One region of the Eubacterium sp. BL-380-WT-2B genome, then DNA from elsewhere that is predicted to be linked to it. Evidence: riboswitches for the same ligand, from Rfam matches in the RefSeq annotation. Region 1 holds a riboswitch; each other region holds the start of a gene.
The links. Region 1 has a riboswitch for cobalamin ahead of hemA (glutamyl-tRNA reductase). Riboswitches for the same ligand answer to the same signal wherever they lie in the genome.
Positions count from the first base shown of each region.

Region 2: linked by a shared signal. The riboswitch ahead of FYJ53_RS07890 (AAA family ATPase) and the one ahead of hemA (glutamyl-tRNA reductase) in region 1 are both predicted to bind cobalamin.
Region 3: linked by a shared signal. The riboswitch ahead of FYJ53_RS07525 (alcohol dehydrogenase catalytic domain-containing protein) and the one ahead of hemA (glutamyl-tRNA reductase) in region 1 are both predicted to bind cobalamin.
Region 4: linked by a shared signal. The riboswitch ahead of FYJ53_RS02800 (energy-coupling factor ABC transporter permease) and the one ahead of hemA (glutamyl-tRNA reductase) in region 1 are both predicted to bind cobalamin.

Region 1 is NZ_VUMP01000007.1:295,613-301,333, forward strand. Features, by position in the region: gene hemC (hydroxymethylbilane synthase) at 1-1,049, opposite strand, end outside; gene FYJ53_RS15850 (bifunctional precorrin-2 dehydrogenase/sirohydrochlorin ferrochelatase) at 1,046-1,630, opposite strand; gene hemA (glutamyl-tRNA reductase) at 1,627-2,883, opposite strand; cobalamin riboswitch at 3,048-3,236, opposite strand; gene FYJ53_RS15860 (helix-turn-helix domain-containing protein) at 3,432-3,773, opposite strand; gene FYJ53_RS15865 (GntR family transcriptional regulator) at 4,422-5,721, shown strand, end outside.
Region 2 is NZ_VUMP01000003.1:372,462-378,182, reverse strand. Features, by position in the region: gene FYJ53_RS07900 (ABC transporter substrate-binding protein) at 1-816, opposite strand, end outside; gene FYJ53_RS07895 (nitrogenase component 1) at 839-2,383, opposite strand; gene FYJ53_RS07890 (AAA family ATPase) at 2,364-3,221, opposite strand; cobalamin riboswitch at 3,314-3,491, opposite strand; gene FYJ53_RS07885 (LysR family transcriptional regulator) at 3,604-4,542, shown strand; gene FYJ53_RS07880 (class B sortase) at 4,608-5,360, opposite strand.
Region 3 is NZ_VUMP01000003.1:300,678-306,398, forward strand. Features, by position in the region: gene der (ribosome biogenesis GTPase Der) at 1-108, shown strand, start outside; gene FYJ53_RS07510 (GNAT family N-acetyltransferase) at 165-626, shown strand; gene FYJ53_RS07515 (hypothetical protein) at 669-878, opposite strand; gene trpD (anthranilate phosphoribosyltransferase) at 880-1,989, opposite strand; gene FYJ53_RS07525 (alcohol dehydrogenase catalytic domain-containing protein) at 2,014-3,051, opposite strand; cobalamin riboswitch at 3,147-3,322, opposite strand; gene FYJ53_RS07530 (hypothetical protein) at 3,446-3,916, shown strand; gene FYJ53_RS07535 (response regulator transcription factor) at 4,100-4,801, shown strand; gene FYJ53_RS07540 (ATP-binding protein) at 4,798-5,721, shown strand, end outside.
Region 4 is NZ_VUMP01000001.1:582,148-587,868, forward strand. Features, by position in the region: gene FYJ53_RS02785 (peptidoglycan binding domain-containing protein) at 1-1,269, opposite strand, end outside; gene FYJ53_RS02790 (energy-coupled thiamine transporter ThiT) at 1,478-2,152, shown strand; gene FYJ53_RS02795 (energy-coupling factor ABC transporter substrate-binding protein) at 2,498-2,818, opposite strand; gene FYJ53_RS02800 (energy-coupling factor ABC transporter permease) at 2,820-3,572, opposite strand; cobalamin riboswitch at 3,738-3,867, opposite strand; gene FYJ53_RS02805 (leucine-rich repeat domain-containing protein) at 4,285-5,109, shown strand.

The DNA of each region.
Region 1 (5,721 bases):
TTTGTCCATTTCAGGAATTCCTCATTGACCAGCGCATCATAAACCACCGCGTCACAGGTCTTTAATTTTTCCATGGCCTTGACGGTGATCAGTCCCTTATCACCGCAGCCGCCGCCAGCCAGATAGACGGTGCCCGGTTTGATTTTTGCTTCTACCATTTCTTTCAGTTCCTTTGCCAGACGGTCTCCCATTTTTGCTTCCTCGCCCATGGCTCCCTCTGTCTGTCCTTTGTATAGAATTGTGCCGTCTTCGTTGCCGAAAAGTCCGTAAAGGGTCAGTTTTTCACCCTCCACATCACAGTATGCCCCGATAGGGATATGACAGCTGCCATTTAGACTGATCAAAAACTGGCGTTCCGCTGTCATCTGCGCCTTGGTAACCGGGTTGCTGACAGATTCCATGAGTGCCTTGACAGTTTCGTTATCCTCACGGATTTCCACTGCCAGAATCCCCTGGGCTGGGGCCGATACAAACTGGCATGGATCAAGGGGAAGGCAGGTATAATCCCCGCTCTCATAAGCACCGATGCGTTTAAGTCCCGCCGCCGCCAGAATAATGCCATCCAGTCCCTGCTCTTTCATTTTCCGGATACGGGTATCAATATTTCCGCGGATTCCCACCACTTCAAAATCCTTTCGGATATTTTTCAGCTGATAAATCCGGCGTTTGCTCCCGGTACCGATGACTGCATTTTCGGGCAGCTCCTGGATGGCGCTGATTTTATGCGGTGTCAGCAGCACATCTCTCGGGTCTTCCCGCATGGGCGGCACCGAAAGTGTGAGCCCATCGGGCAGCGCAGAGGGCATATCCTTCATGCTGTGAACCGCCATATCGATTTCACCGCTTAAGAGGGCATCCTCCAGCTCTTTGGTAAAAATACCCTTATCCCCAATTTTATCAAGGGCTTTGTGCTGTATCTTATCGCCCTTTGTCTTGATGATTTTGAGTTCAAAATCGACCTCCGGGTTTGCTTTTCTTAACTCCTCAAGAAGCCAGTTGGTCTGGACCACTGCCAGCTTACTGCCTCTTGAGCCTACAATTATTTTCATATTTTCTCCACTTCTCTCTGCAATTCTTCAATGGTTAACGCTGTCAGCCCCTTGAGCTGTCTTTTTTTTTCATCCGGTGAGGTTTCCGTTTTCAAAATATGCAGCCTCAGCTGCTTAAGCAGCCTGAGACGCTCTGCATAGCTTTCATCATATTTTTCTTCCAGCTCCCTTTTTATCTGGGTGGTCAGCGTTGGACTGGCCCCATCGGTACAGACCGAGATCGTCAAATCCCCGCGCTTTACCACTGAGGGAAAAATAAAGTCCGAATGCTCGGGGTCGTCTGAAACGTTGCACCAGATACCGCGTATTTTACAGTTTTCAAGAATCCGGGCATTCAGCTCACGCTGGTCTGTCGCCGCCACGACAAGATCCATGCCGTCAAGGGCTGTCTCGATCCGGCAGTATGCTTTGACATAACGGATGTTCTCAACCGGCTTTTCCGGAACCTCCATGTTTTTATCCACGCAGGTCACAGAACACCCATACCCGGCTAGGGTTTCCGCGCGCCGCATTCCTACCTTCCCGCCGCCGATTACAAGGGCCCTTTTCCCGGTAAAGTTGAGCAGAATCGGCCCTTTCATTGGGCCGCCTCCGCATTGCCACCTGAAAATAAAAAAGCCAGTGTTTTCTCAAAGCGCAGAATATCGTCCTCGCTGTCCAGTGTTTTTAGCTGCCTGATGGACGGCATTACCATTTCACGGAATTTTGAATGGACGATTTTTTCAAGAAATTCCTTGTCCTTCCCCTCAAACTGATAGCGCTTGTTGAGAATCTCAATGGTTTCGTCCGCCAGCTGTCCGGAAACCTGGTTAAAATGTGCCACCATGTTGTCTACCTTGGACTTGGTAATCCAGACCATGAGGCCATCGATTTCCTCTTCGATCTCAAGGGCGATCTTTTCTGCCACCCGCTCACGGTAGTGCATTTTTTCATCAATAATATCTTTAAAATTGTCAATGGTCAGCAGCTCAACCTGATCCATCTCCGAGATGGCTTCCTCAATATCCCTTGGCAGCGCCAGGTCAATGACCATGAGCGGCTTTTTGCGCTCGGGCATGAGCTCCCGTTTTAAGACCACGTGGGGTGAGGCTGTCGCCGAGATAATTACATCGATATCCCCAATGGCTTCATAGCGGTCCTCGTAGCGGATCATGTTAACACCCTCATAAATATCACGGTATTCATCCCCCGGATGATAGGTACGGTTGGTCATATAAACGCTGTTAAAGCCCTCTGCCGCCATATAACGCAGTGCCAGAAGCCCCATTTTTCCAGAACCGATGATCAGCACCTTTTTATCCGCATAGTCCTCATAACTTCTTTTAACGTGCTTAACCGCTGTCGAGCTCAGGGAAAGCGGGGTCTCGGAGATTTTATAAACGGTTTTAACCTTCTTGGCAAAGGTGACGGCTTCTCTGAAAGCCTTGGTTAAGTATTTTCCGCAGCCGTGAACAGACTGGGATAATTCAAGGGCATCCTTTACCTGGCCCAAGATCTGGTCCTCACCCAGGATCATTGAATCCAGCCCGGTCACTACCCGGTAAAGGTGAAGGATGGCTTCTCTGCCCTTTTCACAGAACAGATAATTTTCGAGATCGCCGGATTTCTCCTCGATGTAAAAATTTCTCAGCGCCTGGTCCGCTGCTTCAACGTCGCGGGTCGCCACATAAATTTCGCTTCGATTACAGGTAGAAAGAATGATCACCTCTTCGATACACGCCTCTTCCAGAAGGCTTGCAATACCCTCTTTTACGGTCCGCTTGATAAAAGCACCCTTTTCCCTGATTTCCAGAGGTGTGTCTTTATGATTGATTCCCACTACAACTAATTTCATTTCAATCCTTCTCCTTCAATCAAACATTCATTAAAAACAAATAAAAACCTCTTCATTACGTCTCCGTAAAAAAGAGGTTTGTCAACAGAATTATTTATCCACGCTGTCTATTGCGGATACTACAATTAAATTAACGTTACTAAGTTCCCTTTTCCCTGGAGGTAATTATTAGCACTCTGTCCAGTAGGTTTCCTGACTCATCGCATTATATTCTCCTTGCCTTCCCGGTTTTCATTCCAGTGGCATCATAAGGAGACTTAACGAATTACAGTGACCGGATCGCTCTGGATTTTCACCAGATTCCCTTTATCCTTTGTTTTTACCAGGGCAAAAACGAAAGAATCCAAAACAGATTTTACATTAGTCTTTCCTATTTAATTTTCGTTTCCAATTATATCACCAATCCGACTCAGGCGCTACCCCTTTTTATGGGAAATAAGCAGTTTTTTGCCAATTCCACCGAATATTTTACATATTTTCTGTAATCGGATTACAGGCAATAAAAAACCGGTCTCTTTTCCTGAGTCCGGTCATTTTATACATCCATGCTAGTTTTCTGTTTCATGGCTCATTAAAAAGAGCATCATCATTCTTTCTGCGTATTCCTTTTTTTCATCGGGGCAATGCTCCAGAATATCAAGCAGTGCAGTGTTTTTTTCTTTTTCATCCAGACTTTTGCCAAACAGGATGCTATCTGAAGACATTTTTAACGCTTCACAGAAACGTTCAAGACTCTTTAGCGAAAAGCCTTTGGTTCCCAGCTCGATGTCCGTTAAAAAAGTCTGTGTAATCCCTATTTTTCGCGCCAAATCCTCACGGCTCATGTTTAAAAAAGTTCTACGCTGCCGGATGCGCTGGCCAATTGCCTTTTGATCTAACCTTGATTCCATTGTCTTCTCCTAAATTTCAGGGAAAACCAAATAAAAAAACTGTGCAGGATAAAACCAACCATGCACAGTTATATGACACTTTTATAAAATGCTAACACAAATAAGCCCACTTATTTATAGGGTGTCCTCTTGTTTTTAGCACAAAAATAGCCTATAATAAGTAATGCGGTACGTGCCCCCCAGGGCCGTTGTGTATGGTGGTTGTGCACCTGCGCAAGCCGGATAAGTGTGCCAGCACTTTCCGGATGCCGCAATTTCTATTTAGTTTTCCCAATATATATACTTTATTATAAATCGAATCTCCTGTCAAAGCAATCTCTTTATTTAAAAACTTTTTATCTGCAATTGAAGTTATCATTTTAATTCAACCAATTATATCCTTTTTATTTGTTTTCTTATTTTTACCCGAATTTGCAATGTGAAAAACCCATTTTAAAATATTTTCAAATTTCTGTTACCTTAAAAATATTTTTCATGTGTTTAATTCTCTTCAAAATGGGTACACCTCATTCAGAGGAACACACATCTAATTCCGATATGGTAAAGGCTGACCGAAAAAGAATTTCTTTATAATTTTTTCTCAATTTAGATGTAAGTTTTAGCAAATGATGTTATACTGTTAAAATACCCCCAAAAGGAGATTGTATTTTGAAAAAAGAAATTCCATTGTATCTATTTATTTGCAGAAAGATTGAGGATGATATTTACAACGGCAAATTAAAACTGGGTGACGCCCTGCCATCTGAACCAAAAATCAGCAAACAAATGGGTGCCAGTCGTAATTCCGTTCGAAAAGCCCTGCGTCTGCTGCAGGACAACAATCTTATTTTCTGCTCCCACGGTAAAAATGCTCAGGTAATCTTTGACAGCCGCCTGCCGGAACACCGTGAGGCTTATGAAAAGCGCTTTGAAAACCGGCGTCACGGCATCAGTGATACATACCGGATGCTCTCTATTCTTTTACCCAGCACCATCACATACGGCGCTTCCAAATGCAGCCGTGAAGATTTCATGACCCTATACGAAATGACCGACAACCTGGATTCTTCCAACCCGATCGAAATGTTTGCCTTCCACTGCCGCTTTATCCGGAATATCCTGAGAAGAACAGAGAACCCCTTTGTCATCGAGCTTTTTGAACAGATCTGCGATTTTGTCCGGATCGATTCCATTCACAGCAATATTACCGGCCATACGCTCCATGAAGACCTCTCAGAGGAAGCGATCAAGGGATGGTATAAGGAACTGCTGGACCACGCCGCCAAGCAGAATTTCAAACATTTTCATCACTTACTGCTTCAGGGGCTTAATGAAATCAGCCAGCGCTTTGATGCGGCCTATATGGTGAACGCACCGGCGGCGCCTTCCGAAGCTGAAAGCTTTAACTGGTTTATTGACAATGCCCCGACACCGCTCTACCTGAGAATTGCCAGTGATATTATGTGGGAGAGCGAGAAATCCGGCAACGTGGCCGGCGATTTTCTCCCTTCCGAATCCGAACTGCGCAGAGTTTACGGCGTTTCACCGGTAACCGTCCGAAAAGCCCTGTCTATTCTGAATTCCCTCGGCCTGACCAGAACCTTTAATGGAAAGGGTACTCAAATCGTTTTTGAACGTTCCCATTCCCCGGAAGTCCTCGGACAGCTGGACGAATACCTGAGCAGTCTCCAGATTCTGCGTTATTCATGCAAAGCCATCGCTTTTGACGCTTTTAAATCCATGAGCGAAACGGACAAAAAACATATCCTTGAGCTTCTGGAAAGCAAGCGTTACAGCCGCGGTATCACCACAGCCTTAACCGATATTCTGATCTCATCAATCCAGTCCCCGGCCATGCAGAATATTTATGAGCATCTGAAAATCAAACTGGCCTATGGCGTCATTCTTAAAACCTTTGTCAGCAATGATGATTATGACCGTGTTGACCGCCTTCTGTACGGCGATATGG
Region 2 (5,721 bases), on a different contig from region 1:
TAAATCCTCTGGCATGGTGTCGTCAAAATTTGAGAGGTAGATGATCTCAGGGTTCCATTCCATGATCTGCTCCATATTAACCTCTGCCCACTTTTTCTCTAAGCCGGCGGCAACATTGCGCCCACCTGTCAGTTCAAGGAGGTAGTTGTTAATATTTTTGGACCCTGCGACGCTCAGCTTTTTATTCTGCAGATAGAGAACGCTCTTTTGGTCTGCCGCGGCAACTTGATCTTTTTTGTTAATAAAGTATGTCTCGGTATCATTGTGGTAATCAATGAGCTCCTGGGTAAAATCCTCCTTGTTCAGAACCCTGCCCACCAGTGTTAAATCTTTTTTGAGGTTCTCAAGGTTTTCGGCGTAGTTCAGCATCACAGGGGTAATGCCAACAGCCTTCAGCTTTTCGGCCTCAGCCTCCTGGTCATTCCAGATAAATGCCACCTCTGGTGAAAGCTTCATAAGCTCTTCGATGTTAATGGAAAAATCCTGAGAGATTTCTCCTGTGGAAATATCCGCAAATTCCGGCGCCAGCTTAGTCATAAAGCTCTTTTTATACTGGGCCATCGCGCTGGGGTTAATGGACACAATCCGGTCGCTTCCCCCGTCAATCGTCCACACTGCCGATGCCCACGGAATCGGGGTAATGGCCACCTTGGTGATCTTTTCCGGCAGCTCTACCTGATTACCGCCCTCATCGGTTATGACATGCGCCTCCACTTTGTCTGCATTTTCTGCGGTATTTCCGCTGCTGGCGCAGCCTCCAAAAATCAAACTGACAGCCAGGCACAGGCCTGCTGCTTTTAACCATTTTTTTTTCATTTTAAACTCCTTTATTTTTAGATTACATAAAAAACTGTTTTAAATACTGGTGTCCTTTTCGGCCAATGATACAATAGTCCCGTTTCACATAACGGTTTCCGCTAAGTGCCGGAAAGGGTAAGGGAACCCTGAGCGCTGCACCTTCAGGAAGATACTGAAAATACAGCGGATCTGCGATGACATAATCCGTTTCTCTATCCAAAGGCCACCCAAAAGAACGAGCCTCAACTATGGTGCACTCAACAATAAATTCATTTCTCAGGGCCACACTTACCTGGCGGTTCAGTTCATGGCTGCCGATCATCACAGCGGTTCTTACCGGCTGCTCTGAAGGCGCCGGATCTTCGGTGCAGCCCTGAAACACAGCGTCCCCGGTTATGCTTTCCAGGTATTGATAAGCTGTCCGGACGCCGCTTACGCTGACAGGCATCTGATAAAACCACGGCGTACCATACTGCTTTTCCATCCATTTTGCCAGATCAAGGCCTGCTTCTGAGATAACCCAGTTGGCCTTTGCTTTTGGCGCGTCTCTAAAGTCCGCGAGCGTTCCGCCTCCCAGCCAGTAAACAGCATAGCCCAATCGCTCCAGATCGTGCGCAATCGTCTCAAATTGCCGCTGGTTTCCAAAAAGAAAGGGCGTATATCCCACAAGATTAATGCGCTTTTCGGTGTATTCACAGCGCCGCATCTCCTGTCTTGAAACGGTAGACAGTGCTTGCCGGGTGCCGTCAAGGGCATCTTGAAACCCGTCGGTCTGTATGAATATTTTTTCCTTCAGCACTGGGAAAGAACTGTCATCAATACCTGTCATGGCAGTCAGCGGCGTGCCGACAATGAACGCCGAGCGCCTTTTTTCTTCCTGCATGACAGCCCCGATGCCCTTCTCAATGCTCTCAGCCGCACCCAATGTTATCTGAAGGTCATTCATCTTTGAATACCAGAAGGGCTTCCCGCTGAAACTGTCAATGGATCTGGGGCAGGAGGCACAGCCTGAGCCTGTTACCAGGCAGGTACAGAGGGCGCGGTCCTTTTCAAAAGCCGTCATCGCACCGCTGTAATCTGCTGCCAGAGGCGGCGGTGGACAAAGGCACGCATCCTTTCCAACCCAGTGGTTTTCCCGAGCCGTCTCAAAGCCCCGAAGTATTTCTTCAAGCCGCTCCACAGGCTTCCTCTTCCGTTTTTCCATGGGGCCTCGCCTGAAAACAGCGACCGGCACATTATGAGGGTTATCTGCCTCCGACATCATGGCCTCAAAATCGGTCTGTGTGAGCAGGTCTGGACAGGAGACATAAAGCACCACCCCTTTTGTCCCACTGGTCATGACAAGCTCCTCAATCATCCTACGAACCCTGGGTACATAACTGCCAAGTGTGTACTCCAGCCTGGAAACAGGACAGAGCCTCAGACGGCTGAGCGCTTCCTTCTCCATCGCTCTGAAATAAAGAATTCGGAGACAGGCCGGCGGCCCCACTGCCAGAACACGCACACCCTCGGTCTGGAAAAGAAGTCTGGACAGCGCTTCATCTCCCATGCCTGGCTGCGCCTTCTCAACAGCTGCTGCGCCCATGACGGTCCTCCTTCTCAAGCTGATAGAGTGTCTCACCCAGGTTATCCATATCCGCGTCGGAAAGCGGCTTCGGCCATAGCTTCCCTTTCTGGCTGGCTATGGCTTTGGCCAATGCCATAAAGCTTTTTTGAAGCACCTCACCCTCTCGCTGTTCAAAAACAGTTGTCCTCCGATAGTCCGCAAGGCGAAGCGTGTCACTTTGGCAGACAGAAGCCGTAATCGGGCTGCCTGTCTTGCTGCCAAAGCACTCAACAACCTGGTGATCCGTACCGGGACGTGCCCGGTTGTGGATCAGTCCTCCAAACAACGGCTGTGTCCCGGCAGAGTACCGGACAATGCTCTTCATGATATTGTTGGCGGCGTAAAGCGACATCAGCTCAGAGGAGGTGACAATATATACCTGATCCACACACTTTTTTCTCATAGGCATTGAAAACCCACCGCAGACCACATCGCCCAGCACATCATAGGTGATTAAGTCCCAGCCCGCTTCAAATATCCCAAGCTTTTCCAATGTCTCCAGAGTAGTGGCGATCCCCATTCCTGCGCAGCCAATACCTGCCTCCGGCCCTCCGGCCTCTACACACGCCACACCTGTCTCACTCGTAAACAGAATATCCTGAGTTGTCACCTGTTCCCCTTTTTCATTCAGCCTTTGAATGACTGTGGGAATCCGCTTTTTCATCAGACACCGCGTTGAATCAGCTTTGGGGTCACAGCCTATGTGCAGCACCCTTTTTCCCATTTTGGCGAAGGCGGCGGATACATTGGCCGCAATGGTCGACTTTCCAATGCCGCCCTTTCCATAAAACGCAATTCTTTTACTGCTTTTTTCCATAATTTCTCCCATTAAAAAAACTCTTCTGACCGATTCATCAGAAGAGTTCCTCAACACAAGCAACACCCTCTCCCAATGATCCGTTAGGTTAGGTATAAACAAGAAATGTTGAAGTATCCTGACTTGGGTTCATTGCCAGCTGTAACAACTTCCCAGAGACTGCTCTCCAGTGTTGATAAAACTTACAGCGGCTCCCCCTTACAGTGGCGGCACCGTACCGGATTCTCACCGGTTTTCATGCAACAAGTCTTCTATGTAATTTTGCTATATTATATCACGATATCTGATAATTCACAACCACTGCAATTAACTCAATTTTTGATTGCCAGCTATCGTATTTTTTGATAGTATAATTAAAACAGAGGAAAGGAATCGTATCAATATGATCTCCATGCAGAACATGAAATACATCGTCGAGATCGCAAAGCACCACTCGATCTCGTCTGCCGCCAAGTCGCTTTTTGTCTCACAGTCAACGCTCTCCACCGCAGTGCGTGAGGTCGAGCAGCAGCTCGGCATCTCAATTTTTAAACGAAACAACCGTGGCATTGAGGTCACCTTTGAGGGACAGGACTTCTTAAACCACGCCAAGGATATTGTTGAGCAAAGCGAGTACCTTGAAAGGCGGTACAAGCATCGGAAAACACTGCCTATGCGCTTTTCCGTTTCCACCCAGCGCCTTCCCTTCTCGGTCATGTCCTTTATACAGATTGTCGAGGATCTTGAGCTCAGGCATTATGACATTGCCATCCGCGAGTGCCCGACCCATGAGGTCATACACGATGTGGCGTCCAGGCGCAGTGAGCTCGGCATCCTGTGTATCAACGAGCATTATCTCAATACCATGCAAAAGCTCCTTGATTCCAGCAATCTGGGCTTTTATGAGCTGGGACAGCTCACCACCTATGTTTTCCTGCGGAAAAAACACCCTCTGAGCGGCAATACCTCCCTGACGCTGGATATGCTCAGGGAATACCCTTTTGTAACTTACGACCAGGGGGAGGACAGCATGATGCATTTCTCTGAGGAGATCCTGTTCAATGAAATCTGGGATAAAAATATCCATGTGATTGACCGCTGCTCCAAAATTGCCCTGGTTCGCGGCACAAACTGTTTCAGTATCGGACCGGACCTGACCAACAGCGACGCTGACCGTATGCATTCCAACATGAGCGAAGTAAGGGCTATCCGTCTTTTGGATAATGACCAGCGGCTCCACGCCGGATATATTCTCAGAAACGAGCACGGCTTAAGCGCGATCGGCGAAAAATACATAAAAGTCCTGACTGAAAAAATAAAAGCCTTTGAGAAATGGGACTGAAAAAGCAAAATAAAAAGCCGTATCTCTGTGGATACGGCTTTTGCAATCTTCTGCCAGGCGATTTTTTATGAAACCCGGCGGGCAATAACGGCTAAGCGGCCGTCATTGAGTCCGACATTAAAGATACAGGTGGACAGCGTGAGGATCTCGTCACCCGGCTGTACACTCACATTGCTTGCGACAATGCTCTGATTCTTTATATTTTGGTAATAGTTCAGAAAGCTCTCATCGTCGGCAAATTCCAACTGTCTGTAATCATAATCCTGCTCAACCACCAGCACGGCAAAAATTTCCCAAACGCCATCACCGCCCAGCTCTGGCGGTCTTCTGTACACAATTTTATTGTGCTCTGTGATAAAATTGGGGTCTTTATAGTAATAAAGCAGATCGTCAAACATGACGTGCACACCGCTGCGCATGGTGCTGTGCCCATAAATCAGAGAGTTCTGGCTTTTAGGCTGCCATTTATAATTCATATCTAAAAAGGGCACGCCCCTTTCATCCGACTCTCCGTTAAATGAGGTGTACAGATATTTGTCATTATCGGTTGTCTGTACCACAGGGGTATCAATATTTGTCCCTTCAATACTCAGCCAGCCAACGGTTTCGGGGTTCACCTCACGCAGCGCCGCCCAGTCGATGCTGTTATCTTCGCGGTTTGTAACCTGCATTTTAAGAATCGGCGTATTGTTGGGAAAAAACTCCTTATAAAGCATCCATCCTGCCGCCCCCAAAAGGGACAGGATGATCAGAATAATGACGATGTCTCCAACAATGCGCACTGCGCTTCTTTTTTTCTTTACTTTCTTTTTTGTCATATTTATGCTCTATAGCCTTCGGGCCTTGCGCACCCATATTTTGTCATCCATAGTTTTAAAACCCAAAGGCTTTCCACCTCCTTTTATGGTTATTCATTATATCAAATCTTTCTAAATTGATAAAGACTTAAATGATAACAAAAAGGATTTTATGCTTGTCTTAAAAAAGAATAAAGCTAAAATGCCTCAAATCAAACACGGGCTTATACGCCGATGCGCTTCTGCCCAGTGAAACAGACCCCGGTCCGCAGTGTTCCCTGCATCGGGCGCTGCAGAAATGGCAGAGCGCGTCTGGATTGTCCAGCTCCGTGGCCTTCTTCTGTTGTCTTTGTCAGGAAAAAGAGCCAGGGAGTGCTACTTG
Region 3 (5,721 bases), on a different contig from region 1:
ACGCTGATGCACTTTTCCTATCAGCGTTATCTGGAAAACAAAATCCGCGATACCTTTGATTTCGATGGCACGCCCATCCGGTTTTTTGTGCGGGAACGAAACGACTAACACAAACACAGGCCTCTTCATTGCGGTGGAGAGGGCTTTTTTATAGGGAGGATAAAATGAAACAGGAATACAGCATTGAAAGGATCGGCCGCAGAACCGATCAGGAGATCGAAAAACTGGCTGAAATATGGGAGGCTTCTGTGCGGGCCACCCATGATTTTCTGGGAGAGGAAGATATTCAGGGACTGGTCCCTGAGGTGAAGGCCGGCCTGAAGGGCGTGGAGCAGCTGATGCTGGCCCGTAACCACCTGGGCACAACCGTTGGATTTATCGGGATTGACAAACAGAAAATTGAAATGCTTTTTGTGGAGCCGAACTGGTTTGGAAAGGGCGCCGGCAGTTTTCTTATCTGCCATGCCCTTGAGAACTGCGGTGCCACCGCCGTAGATGTGAATGAGCAGAATCCCGGCGCAAGAGGTTTTTACGAGCATATGGGTTTTCGCGTAGCATCAAGGTCGCCCTTAGATGAGCAGGGGCGGGAGTTTCCGATTTTACATATGGAAAGAGAAGAAAAATAAGGCGATTATTAAAAAAGGACCGCTGCTCAGCGGTCCTTTTTTCTATTGCAGAAAATAATCCTCTTCCTCAAGCACGAGTTTTACGATCCTCAGATTTTCGAGCTCGGGCTTCAGGGCGGCGAGCTGCTCCTTCAGGCTGTCAAGTCTGCTGTCATCATAGACGCTGGCTTTATGGATGCCGACCAGAATGTAGGCGCCGTCGGGAGCTATTTTCAGGTAACCATTGTCAGCTTTAAAGGCGTAGAGATTCATTTTACACCTCGGCGGCCAGGGTGAGGGCTTTCAGCTTCGCGAGACCGGCCTGGGGATCGCGGTTCTGGGCAGCGACCCATTTTTCCAGCGCCTTGTAGGCCGCGCCGCTTGCGATGAGCTCATGGCTGCGCAGATAGCCTTCCGGAATGCTTGCAGCTTTTCCCGCAACATAGAGAATCAGCGCGCTGTTCAGGCAGACGATGTTGGTGCGGGTGGGGGTGGAGACGCCCTTCAGGATACGGACAATGCCCTGGGCGGCCGCGTCCACAGAGCCCCAGGGAGCCAGCTCGTCCAGTCTGCCCGGCTCAATCCCAAGGCTTTCCGGCGTCAGGATACTGCGCTTTACAGTGCCGTCGGGCATCAGCTCAGCCATGTGGGTGGCGCCGACTGTGGAGGCTTCGTCGATACAGCCGTCTCCGGCTTCGCCGTAGACGATCAGTGCGTGCTCATAGCCGATTTCACGCATGATGTCCGGGACAAATTCCAGCATATCCAGGGAGTAGACTCCGCGGACTGCGTATTTTGGCAGGGCGGGATTGGCCAGAGAGGCGGAGATGTTTAAAACGCTGCCGAAGGAGATCTGTGACAGCACCCGGCCGAGGGCAGTGGGATGGACCTCGGAGCTCATGCCGTTAAAGATGCCGATGCCCGCGTTCTCGATGCTGGCCTTTACCACGTCCACGCTGCAGTCCACATCCACGCCCAGGGCCTCCACCGCGTCGATGGTGCCGCACACAGAGGTGAGCGCCCGTGAGCCATGCTTGGCCATGGGGACGCCGTCTGCGGCGGCGATGATGCCGGCGACCGTGCTGATATTAAAGGTCTTAAAGGTATCCATGCCCGTGCCGCAGTTTTCCACCACAGGCACAGCGGTCTGAGGCGTGACCTTGCAGGTGTCAATTTCGTAGATGGCCTCAAAGCTGCCGGCTACTTCTGCGGCGGTCGGGCCCTTGGCGCTGAGGGCGGCCAGAAAAGCCCCCTGCTGCATGGGCGTCTGGCGGTCGCCCAGGATCTCCATAAACATTTCCTTTGATTCTTCCTTGGTCAGATTTTCACGGTTGATGAGGCCGGTGATCACCTGGCCATATTCTTTCATAGTAACTGCTTCCATTGTTTTACTCCTCCATATGGTGTGTTAATCAAAAACGACGATGGTCGACAGGGTTTCAAGCTGACGTACGCGCTCAAGGCCGTGCCGCAGCTCCTCGAGCGGAATGCGCTCAGTGATCAGGTCTTTTACAATCAGACTGCCGTTCTCCAGCAGTGCCTTGGCCCGGCGGCTGTGCGCAATGCTGCACCCGTAGGCGCCGGTCATGATCTGCTCCTTGTAGTGAATGGTGTTGATCTCGGGCTGGGTGGCGCCGTCTGGGATAATACCGCTGAAATGGCCGAAGCGCCCCTGCTTTTTAAGCACCCGGAGCGCCAGGTTCATGGCGTCTGCGGCTGCGCAGCAGGGGATCACCGCATCCACGCCCTGGCCGTCTGTCAGTTCCCTAATGGCGCCCTCGGCCTCCTGCCCGCTCGCGAAAACAGCGTCAAAGCCCAGCGTCTCGGCGCGGGCGGCCCGTTCGGGGTCAGACTCAAGCAGAAGGACCTTACGCACGCCCAGGGCTCTTGCCACACGCAGGTTGAGGATGCCCATACGGCCTGCGCCGATGATCAGCAGGGTGTCGTCAGGCGCAAGCTTCAGCTTTTCCTGGACGTTGACGCAGCAGGAGAGAGGCTCGATAAAGGATATCTCCTCAAAGCTCAGCGCGTCATTTTCAATGATGTTGATGATCTGGCCCCGGACGCCCTCCGCAGGCACCACCAGGTATTCCTGGAAGCCGCCATCATAGTTAAAGCCCATGATGCGCACGTGGTCGCAGAGGTTATCATCGCCCTCTTTACAATAGGCGCACGCGCCGCAGGCAATCCCCGGGTGCACGTGTACCCGCTGTCCCTCCTGGTAGCCTGTGACTGCAGCGCCCACACCGGCGATAACACCGGAAATTTCATGGCCCAGCACACGCGGGTATACCAGGTCACGCTGACCCATGGTCAGGCATTTGAGATCGGTTTTGCATAAATTGCAGGCCATGACCCTGACAAGGACTTCGTGGTCGCCGCAGGCCGGAATGGGCCTTTCGGTCATTTCCAGCTGGCCGGGGCCTGTTAAAACAACTGCTTTCATTTGGTATCTCCTTATTTTTCAAACAAAAAAAGCCCGACCTTAATCTAAGGTGCGAACTTTCCATCATTCCCACAGGCCTCCACCGCTCAGATAAAGACCGTCGACACATTTCAGGCAGGTTTTCTGACTGAGGATTAACGCCGGGCTCCCTTCCCATCCTTTTGGACAGTGGTGATGAGCCGGGCAATCCACTTACAGCGGCGGGCCCGTCTAAGAATCTCACTTAGTTCCCTATTATCTGCCATGCAGCACCTGAAATGTTTTATGCTTTTTTATTATCATATCACATTTGTTTTGGGTGTCAAGACAAAATGTAAAAGTTTTAATCCAAACGTGATATAATAGCGGTATTAACTGTGCGGCGACGCTGTTTATAAAAAATGAGGAGGAAAAAATGGGACATTTTGGATTTTCATACATCGGTGTACTGTATCTGCTGATGCTGTTTATCCCCAACCTGATCTGGACAAGGAGGCAGCCGGAGGGCTATGATTTCAGACATGAGCATAAACTGCTGGTGTGGTGTGAGCGTGTGGGGCAGGTGGGGGTGAGCTGCTGCGCCCTGATCTTTACGGATTTTAACCTCCGCCCTCTGACGCCCTGGAGCCTGTGGCTGGCGCTGTCCTTTGGGCTGATGCTGCTGTACGAGGGCTACTGGGTCCGGTATTTTAGAAGTGGGCAGAAGCTAAAAGATTTTTATTCGAGCTTTTGCGGTGTGCCGCTGGCAGGGGCAACGCTGCCGGTGGTTTCGTTTCTGCTCCTGGGGATCTACGGGAGGGTCATTTTGATGGTGGTGTTTGTGGTGATTTTGGGCATTGGGCATATCGGGATTCACTGGCAGCATTTCCGGGAGCTTAAGGAGTGACAGGTAAGGATCTTGAGAGACGAAGCCTTTTTCTTATCTGGACAAAAGGCGCAGTCTCGGTTTGCGCCGCTTTTTTAACAGTCACAGATTTGCCTTCTAAATTTAATCTAGATTTTACATGCCTTTAACACAACATATGCTATAATCATATTATGTTAAAATTGAGCGAGAATTGGAGAGAAAATGAAAAAAATTCTGATTATAGAAGACGAACTTAATATATTTGAGCTGATTAAATTCAATCTGGAAGCCCAGGGATTTGAGGTGGCGGGGGTCCACGAGGGGACCGGCGCGGTTGAGAAAATCGTGGATATCCGGCCGGATCTGATCATTCTGGATTTAATGCTGCCGGGCAAGGACGGGCTCACCATCTGCCGCGAGGTGCGGGCGGATAAAAACCTGTCTTACATTCCAGTCATCATGCTCACCGCCAAGAGCGAGGAGTTTGACAAGGTCCTTGGCCTAGAAATGGGCGCAGACGACTATATGACCAAGCCCTTCAGCGTGAAGGAGCTCTACGCCCGGGTAAAGGCTGTCCTGCGGCGCACCGAGATGATCAAAAGCTCAGACACAGAGGAGATCGCAGTGGGCAGCCTGCGCATTCTGCCCGGCTCCTTCGAGGTATACAAAAACGGCAAAAAGCTGTCGCTGACGCTGAAGGAATACGAGCTGCTCCTGTATCTGGCAAACAATAAGAACAAGGTGCTGACCCGGGATCAGCTGCTGGACGAAATCTGGGGCTATGAGTATTACGGCGAGACCCGGACAGTGGATGTCCACATCCGTTACCTGCGGAAGAAGATTGAGGACGACCAGGAAAAATACATCGAAACCGTGCGCGGCGTGGGCTACCGCCTGGTAGAAAACCTGGGAGGTGATCAATGAAAAAACGCATCACCATTGTCTTTTCAATCCTGATCGTGCTGGTCACTGCCTTTTCAGGCGTTTTCTCCTATGTGATCTTCAAAAACGCCTACTATGAATCCACCGAGAGCAACCTGAAAAGCAACAGCGAGTATATTGTCGAGGACCTGATGCCCGGCTACATCAAGACCGGCGACGTCACCGGGCTCGAGCATTATGCAAACAGCACCAACCAGCGCATCAACATCATAGATGTGGAGGGGAACGTCCTGTTTGAGTCCCTGAGCGGTATCGGTTCGCTGGACAACCACCTGAGCCGGCCCGAGGTCCAGGGCGCCATGAAGGGGACGCCCACCACCTCGGTGCGCTATTCCGACACCATTATGAAGAATATGCTCTACCTGGCAGCGCCATACTATCAGGATGGGCAGATAACGCATATTGTAAGGATCGCAGTGCCTCTTGACGTCATGGAGGATGTGAGCTACAGCATTATTAACAACCTGATTTTTGTGGCGCTGGCCAGTATCCTCATCGCCATTGTGATTTTTGCCTTCCTCTTAAATAACGAGACAAGACCCCTGGACGAGGTCACCATTTTCGCCAGAAAGATTGCCCGGGGCGATTATAAGACAAAGCTCACCATGCTCAGGGACGATAAAATCGGCGATTTGGTCGACTCGCTCAATACCATGGCCGAGCAGCTGGATGCCTCCTTCAGCAAGATCAACCGCAAGAATATTGAGCTGTCCTCTGTGCTGTCCAGCATGAACCAGGGCATTATCGCCGTAGACCGGGATAATAAGATCATCCTGATTAACGATACGGCCCGGGGCATCTTTAACATCGACCTGAAGAAGGAAATCAAGGGGAAAAATATCCTGGAGGTTTACCGCGACCCCTTTGTGTACGAGCTTCAGGACAAGCTGGCAGAGACCGAG
Region 4 (5,721 bases), on a different contig from region 1:
GCTTGCGGCTGTCTTCGCGTAAACCGGTTCACGCGTTACAGGCTGTCCGGCCTGGATAATTGGAATGAGTGCAGCGACCTCTTCATCCTGGTCGATCAGCCAGCCATAATCGCCGCCGGCAATGCTGACGCTGCCGCCGCCGCTTGTCCGGAAGCTTCGCGTGATGCCGTAGGTATCGTATTTATCCGATAGATTGGCCACATAGGTGGTCATAAGATCCTGATTAAACTGGACGTCCATATTGCCGTCCACAGCCAGCCAGGTATTAATGGTATTTTTATCAAGTACCTCTGTTGCGTCGCCAAAGGTATAGGTAACTGTTGCGTTCAGATATTTGTTCATGGTATCCATGGCCGCCTTAACCTTGGAAGAATCCTTGGTAAAGGAAGGCGTTTTATAGCAGCCGGCCGATTCCAGATCCAGCTCGGTATCACCGGATAAAATAGCGTTTTTTACGGCTTCCTTGAGCTTGGCAGGGTCCAGCTCATTGCCGTTGACCTCTGGCTCAATCACGTAGCCTGTACCGTTAAATTTAGGATAAGCATTGGCAACTTTGACGACCTCCGCCCCCGACACAGCCTGAAGCTGGTTCAGCGCATTGGTAAGCTGAGCGTCATCATAGCTGAAGGTCGCTTCCAGGTCCTGATGTCCTGAGGGCACCAGAGACATCGGCCAGGCAAAAGCATTCTGATCATTTAACATCTGGGAAATTTTACCGTCAGAAATATAGCGCATATTCACCTGGTCTGCAGCGATCGTTTCGGTTTTTCCGCCGCGTTCCTTCAGTGTCAATGTGTGTGTCGCTGCGTTCTGCTGCATTTCTTCGTCAACCTGAGCGGCGGTTTTGCCAGTGACATTGAAGCCGTTCATGGTCGTGTTAAAGTAGAACCGTGTGCTGAAATAAAAGCTTAAGGCGAGATAAACGGCCAGAATAATGCCAATGCCGACACCAATACCAATCCAGATTTTTTTATGGCTTTTCTTTTCTTTAGAATCCGGTGGCTCCCCGCCGTCAAGGGAATCATTGGCAGTGCTGTCATCATCAAAGGTGAGAACCTCGCCGGCCGCATCGTCATCATTTTCAGTTCCGCCCTCTGGCGGCTCAGGCGGATCAATGATGGTTTCCTCCTGGGCCTCCGGCGCAGCAGGTTCATCAATGATGACCTCATCTTCCGGAGGGACGGGACGCTCAAAAAGAGAGGCGTTTTCAATCGCCTGCTCTTCGGGGGTACGCTCCTCGCGCTGATCTTGTAAATTCTTTTCATCCATAAGATTAAATCCTCTTTTTTTGCAGTATATAATTGATTTTATCATTTTTTTGAGCAAAGGTAAATCTTTAATTTGTGAATATTAAGCCCTTCTATGAACTTTAAGAATCGTTTTATGGTCAGGGCCGGGTTGACAGCGTTACTTGACGAAACGTATAATAAAATCAGGTTTGTAATTCAGAATACTGTATATTTGGAGGGAAAGAACCATGCTGGAATTTTTTATAAAGCCTGTAACGGCTGACGGTGGTGTAAGCTATATGCCGACAGGTGCAGGATATGCGGTGCTGATCGGTCTGATGGCAATTGTGCTGGTCATCGCATCGCTTGTTGCCGGGAAAAACGAACGCCGCCAGATCAGCACCAGGCATCTGACCTTTTGTGCCGCTGCCATTGCTCTGGCGGTGGTCACATCGAATATTAAGATTTTTCATTTGCCCACCGGCGGTTCTGTAACACTGTTTAGTATGCTTTTTATCACGCTGACAGGTTATTGGTACGGTCCCAAGACAGGGGTTCTGGCGGCAATCGCCTATGGCATTCTGCAGATGGTGATCGACCCTTATATTCTATATCCTCTGCAGGTGCTTGTCGATTATGTACTTGCCTTTGGCGCGCTTGGCCTATCTGGATTTTTCAGCCAGTCAAAGAACGGGCTCATAAAGGGCTACCTGGCTGGAATCTGTGGCCGCTACGTATTTGCTGTGCTGTCCGGCTGGCTGTTTTTTGGCTCCATGGCCTGGGAAGGCTGGGGGGCACTGCCCTATTCAATGGTATATAATGCTGTCTATATTTTCTCGGAGGGCGCACTGACAATGATTTTACTGGCGGTTCCATCGGTATCGAAGGGGCTGGCCCGTGTTCGCCGGATTGCGGAAATTTAATCCTTTGTATAAGATAGGTCTGGTTCCTGACCATCAGCATTACACTTAATGAGCGCGGAATGTGAGGGGATTTTACTGGGAAAACATCTCGGCAGTTGGTGCGGTAGTACAGGCACTAGTACAGGCACTAGGACAGGCAGTAGTGGGGGCGGTGGTGCGCCATTCATAAACAAGACTAAACAAGACGAAAAGAGACAAGAGAATGGATAAACTGGAGAATAAAATGAAAATGTTTTTTGCCGGAGTTGTTTAGTCTATTATATAAACAGAAGATAACTTTCAAAAAATAAAACACGCTTGCACGGCGTGTTTTATTTTTGTTTATTTATTTGTACAAAACAAGGTCTACAGCTCAGCCTCTTCCTTGCCGAGCTTTTTCCGTTCAACCAAGCGGCCCATAAAGAAAGCCAGAATACCGACGCCGATACCAGTCTGGAGACAGAAGATCAAGGATTCCACTTCACCAGGAAGCTCACCGTTGATCATGGTTTCAAGCACAGGCGTAAACCAGGGCTCATATTCGCCGCCCTGAATCTCTTCAATCATTGTGCTGCCTGCGTCGTCAGAGCCGCCGAATTCAGCGCCCTGGAGGGCAAATAGCGGTACGACAACCAGTAAAGCGACAATTACGAGAAGAACAATCACTAATTTTTTGTTTTTACTCATTTTACACTTCCTCCGATGCTAAAAAACCAATGGACTTGAGTTCCGGGCTTGCATACGTTTCTAAAGCGATAACGATAATAACCGTTAAAATCCCTTCAATAATAGCAAGCGGCAGCTGGGTCGGCGCAAAAACCCCCAGGAATTTTACCGCAGAAGCGGCTACACCACCCTGTTCAGACGGGTAAGCCATCGCCAGCTGAATACTGGTAATACAATAAGTGAACAGATCCCCCAGTGCAGCGGCCAGAAAAACGCCAACCTTACGGTTAACCTTCATTTTCTGGCAGAGCTTGTAGATACCAAAAGAGACAAAGGGACCGGCAATTGCCATTGAAAAAGTGTTTGCGCCCAGCGTTGTCAATCCGCCGTGGGCCAGCAGAATGGCCTGAAATAATAAAACGATAATGCCAAGAATACTGACAGCGCTCGGTCCAAACAAGATGGCGCCAAGGCCTGTACCTGTCATGTGGGAGCAGCTGCCTGTTACAGATGGGATCTTCAGTGATGAAATAACAAAAATAAAAGCGCCTGCCATGGCCAATAACGTAATGGATCTTCTGTTGCCGGTCAGGGTTTTTTTAATCGAGAAAAAACCAGCAGCTAAAAATGGAATACAGATAACACCCCATGCAATACAGTACCCCACAGGAAGGTAGCCCTCCATAATGTGCATTGCGTTTGCGGCGGGTACAATCCCGAATACAAGCGCCCACGCGCCAAGCAGTGTGACAATCCTTCTTTGATTCTTTGTCATTTTTACCTCCTCGAAAAATGAATTTTACCGGGCTACGATTCAAGCAGGCTGCGCAGCAGCACGAAAAAAACCGCTTATCGGGCAGATAAGCGGTGAAAGTACGAAATAATGAATCCTGAAACCTTTTAATTTCGTCCAGACACTCAGCTATCTCCTCGTAACCAAATGTAATACAGTTTTAATGATCAGCATCCTGACTCGACTTGCGTCTCACAGTGGCGGGACCGTTTGGGATTTACACCCAATTATGCTTTAACCATCGCTTATGATGGAAACCATTAAAGTGTGCCGGAGAACCGACTACGCTTTTAATTATAACACCTTATGTCATAATGTCAATGGATAAAGTTGAATTTTTTTAAAAAAGAATAGATTAAGCTATACACATACCCCCTATATGTATTTTTGTATTTGGATTAAAAGCATAAGAAAAAAATATGAATATCTTTAAAATATTTTCGTTTATTTGACAAAATCGTAAAAACAGACTACAATAGGTTCTGATGTTGGGTTTTATAGCTTTTAAAATATAATTGGTGCATTAGAATAAGCTCGATTATTAAAGTGGTGATTTAAAAGACGAAAGCACTTTGTTGAAACTGCGGCAGATTGGTCGTGCGGATATTGTAAAAACTTATATAAGGCCTGCTGCCGTTAAAATAAAAGCGGTGTACTGGAAAGCCTGATAAAAGATGTGATTTTGGAGAGAATAATGAGTGAGCGTACAAAAAGAGTCGAGACTTTTTCAAAAAAAGAACTGACAAAGACAAACATAAAACGTGTCGATATCCCGGAAGGTTTTGAGCGGATTGGTGTTAACGCCTTTAAAAATATGACAAAGCTGAAGGAAGTCAGAATTGCAGAATCGGTTAGGGAAATATGCGGCCACGCCTTTGAGGGCTGCACAATGCTTTCAGCCGTCAGTATGCCATCAGAGCTTAAGCTGCTGGGAGAAGCCGCCTTTATGGAGTGCCGCAGATTACAATCGCTCGAGATTCCCGAGGGCATACACGTCATAAAAGACCGAACATTTAAATTCTGCCGAGGGCTGGAGCATATAACACTGCCTAAACAGCTCACTCGGATTGGGGAAAACGCCTTTTACAATTGCGATAAGCTGGCATATATTGAGCTTCCGGACGGCATTGAAAAGCTGCCGTTTAGAACCTTTTATATGTGCAAAAACCTGGAATCCATCCGGTTTTCGCAAAATTTGAAGTATATCGGCAAGGAAGCCTTTGTAAACTGCAGCTTCCAGCAGCTCCAGCTGCCGGAGGGCCTGGAGGTTATTGATGAATCCGGCTTCTTGAAATGCAAGAAGCTCACAGTGCTAAAGCTGCCAGAAAGTGTAAAAATCATTGGAAAATGGGCGTTTCATGGATGCCCTAATTTAAAAACAGTTGAAATAAGACACGACCCCGATGAAGTGGGCGAGTGGATCTTTAACCGAAATGATGTAACCGTACATTGTTTTGAGGGCTCCAAGATCGACCGTTATTGTAAGCTATACGATTATAAAGTCCGCTATTTCCAGTAAAAATCCTCAGTAATTCTTGATGTGTATCGGGATAGGCTGCCGCAGATTTTATAAGATAAGTCTAAAATAATAATAGCCTTTTGATGATAAATCAAACCCTTCAGCGGATATCTTCAAAAAATAAAAAACGCTGGAAAAGCCCTTGAAATGGTACTTTTAGCAACTGTATTAAAAAAAACTCAAAAATAGAGGTTGCAAAAAATAAATTATAATGCTAGAATAAGCATTGTAAACGAGATGACAACAAATTGTATCAATTGTAGCTATTCTTTAAAAGAACGACTCGTTTGTGAAATTTAATAATAACTGTAATGAATTGCCGCATGATAATCATTCTGATTATCTGCAGCTAGGGTGTTTTTGAGAGTTTATCAAGATGCCTGAGGGAAGTAGGTGTGAATCCTAGTACAGAGCCGCTATCGTGATGCTTGCCGGAAACCACTGGTAAAGACGAGTCGGAAACCTGTTTGTTACAGTCTTGATGGAATTAATCCTCGTCACTAGGGTTATTCATCGAAAATATAGACGCTCTACGGCTATTCTGGGGCTTCTATCACAGATATTCATAATCAAAATTATTGTACGAATCAAAACATCCATTGTTTTGGTGGT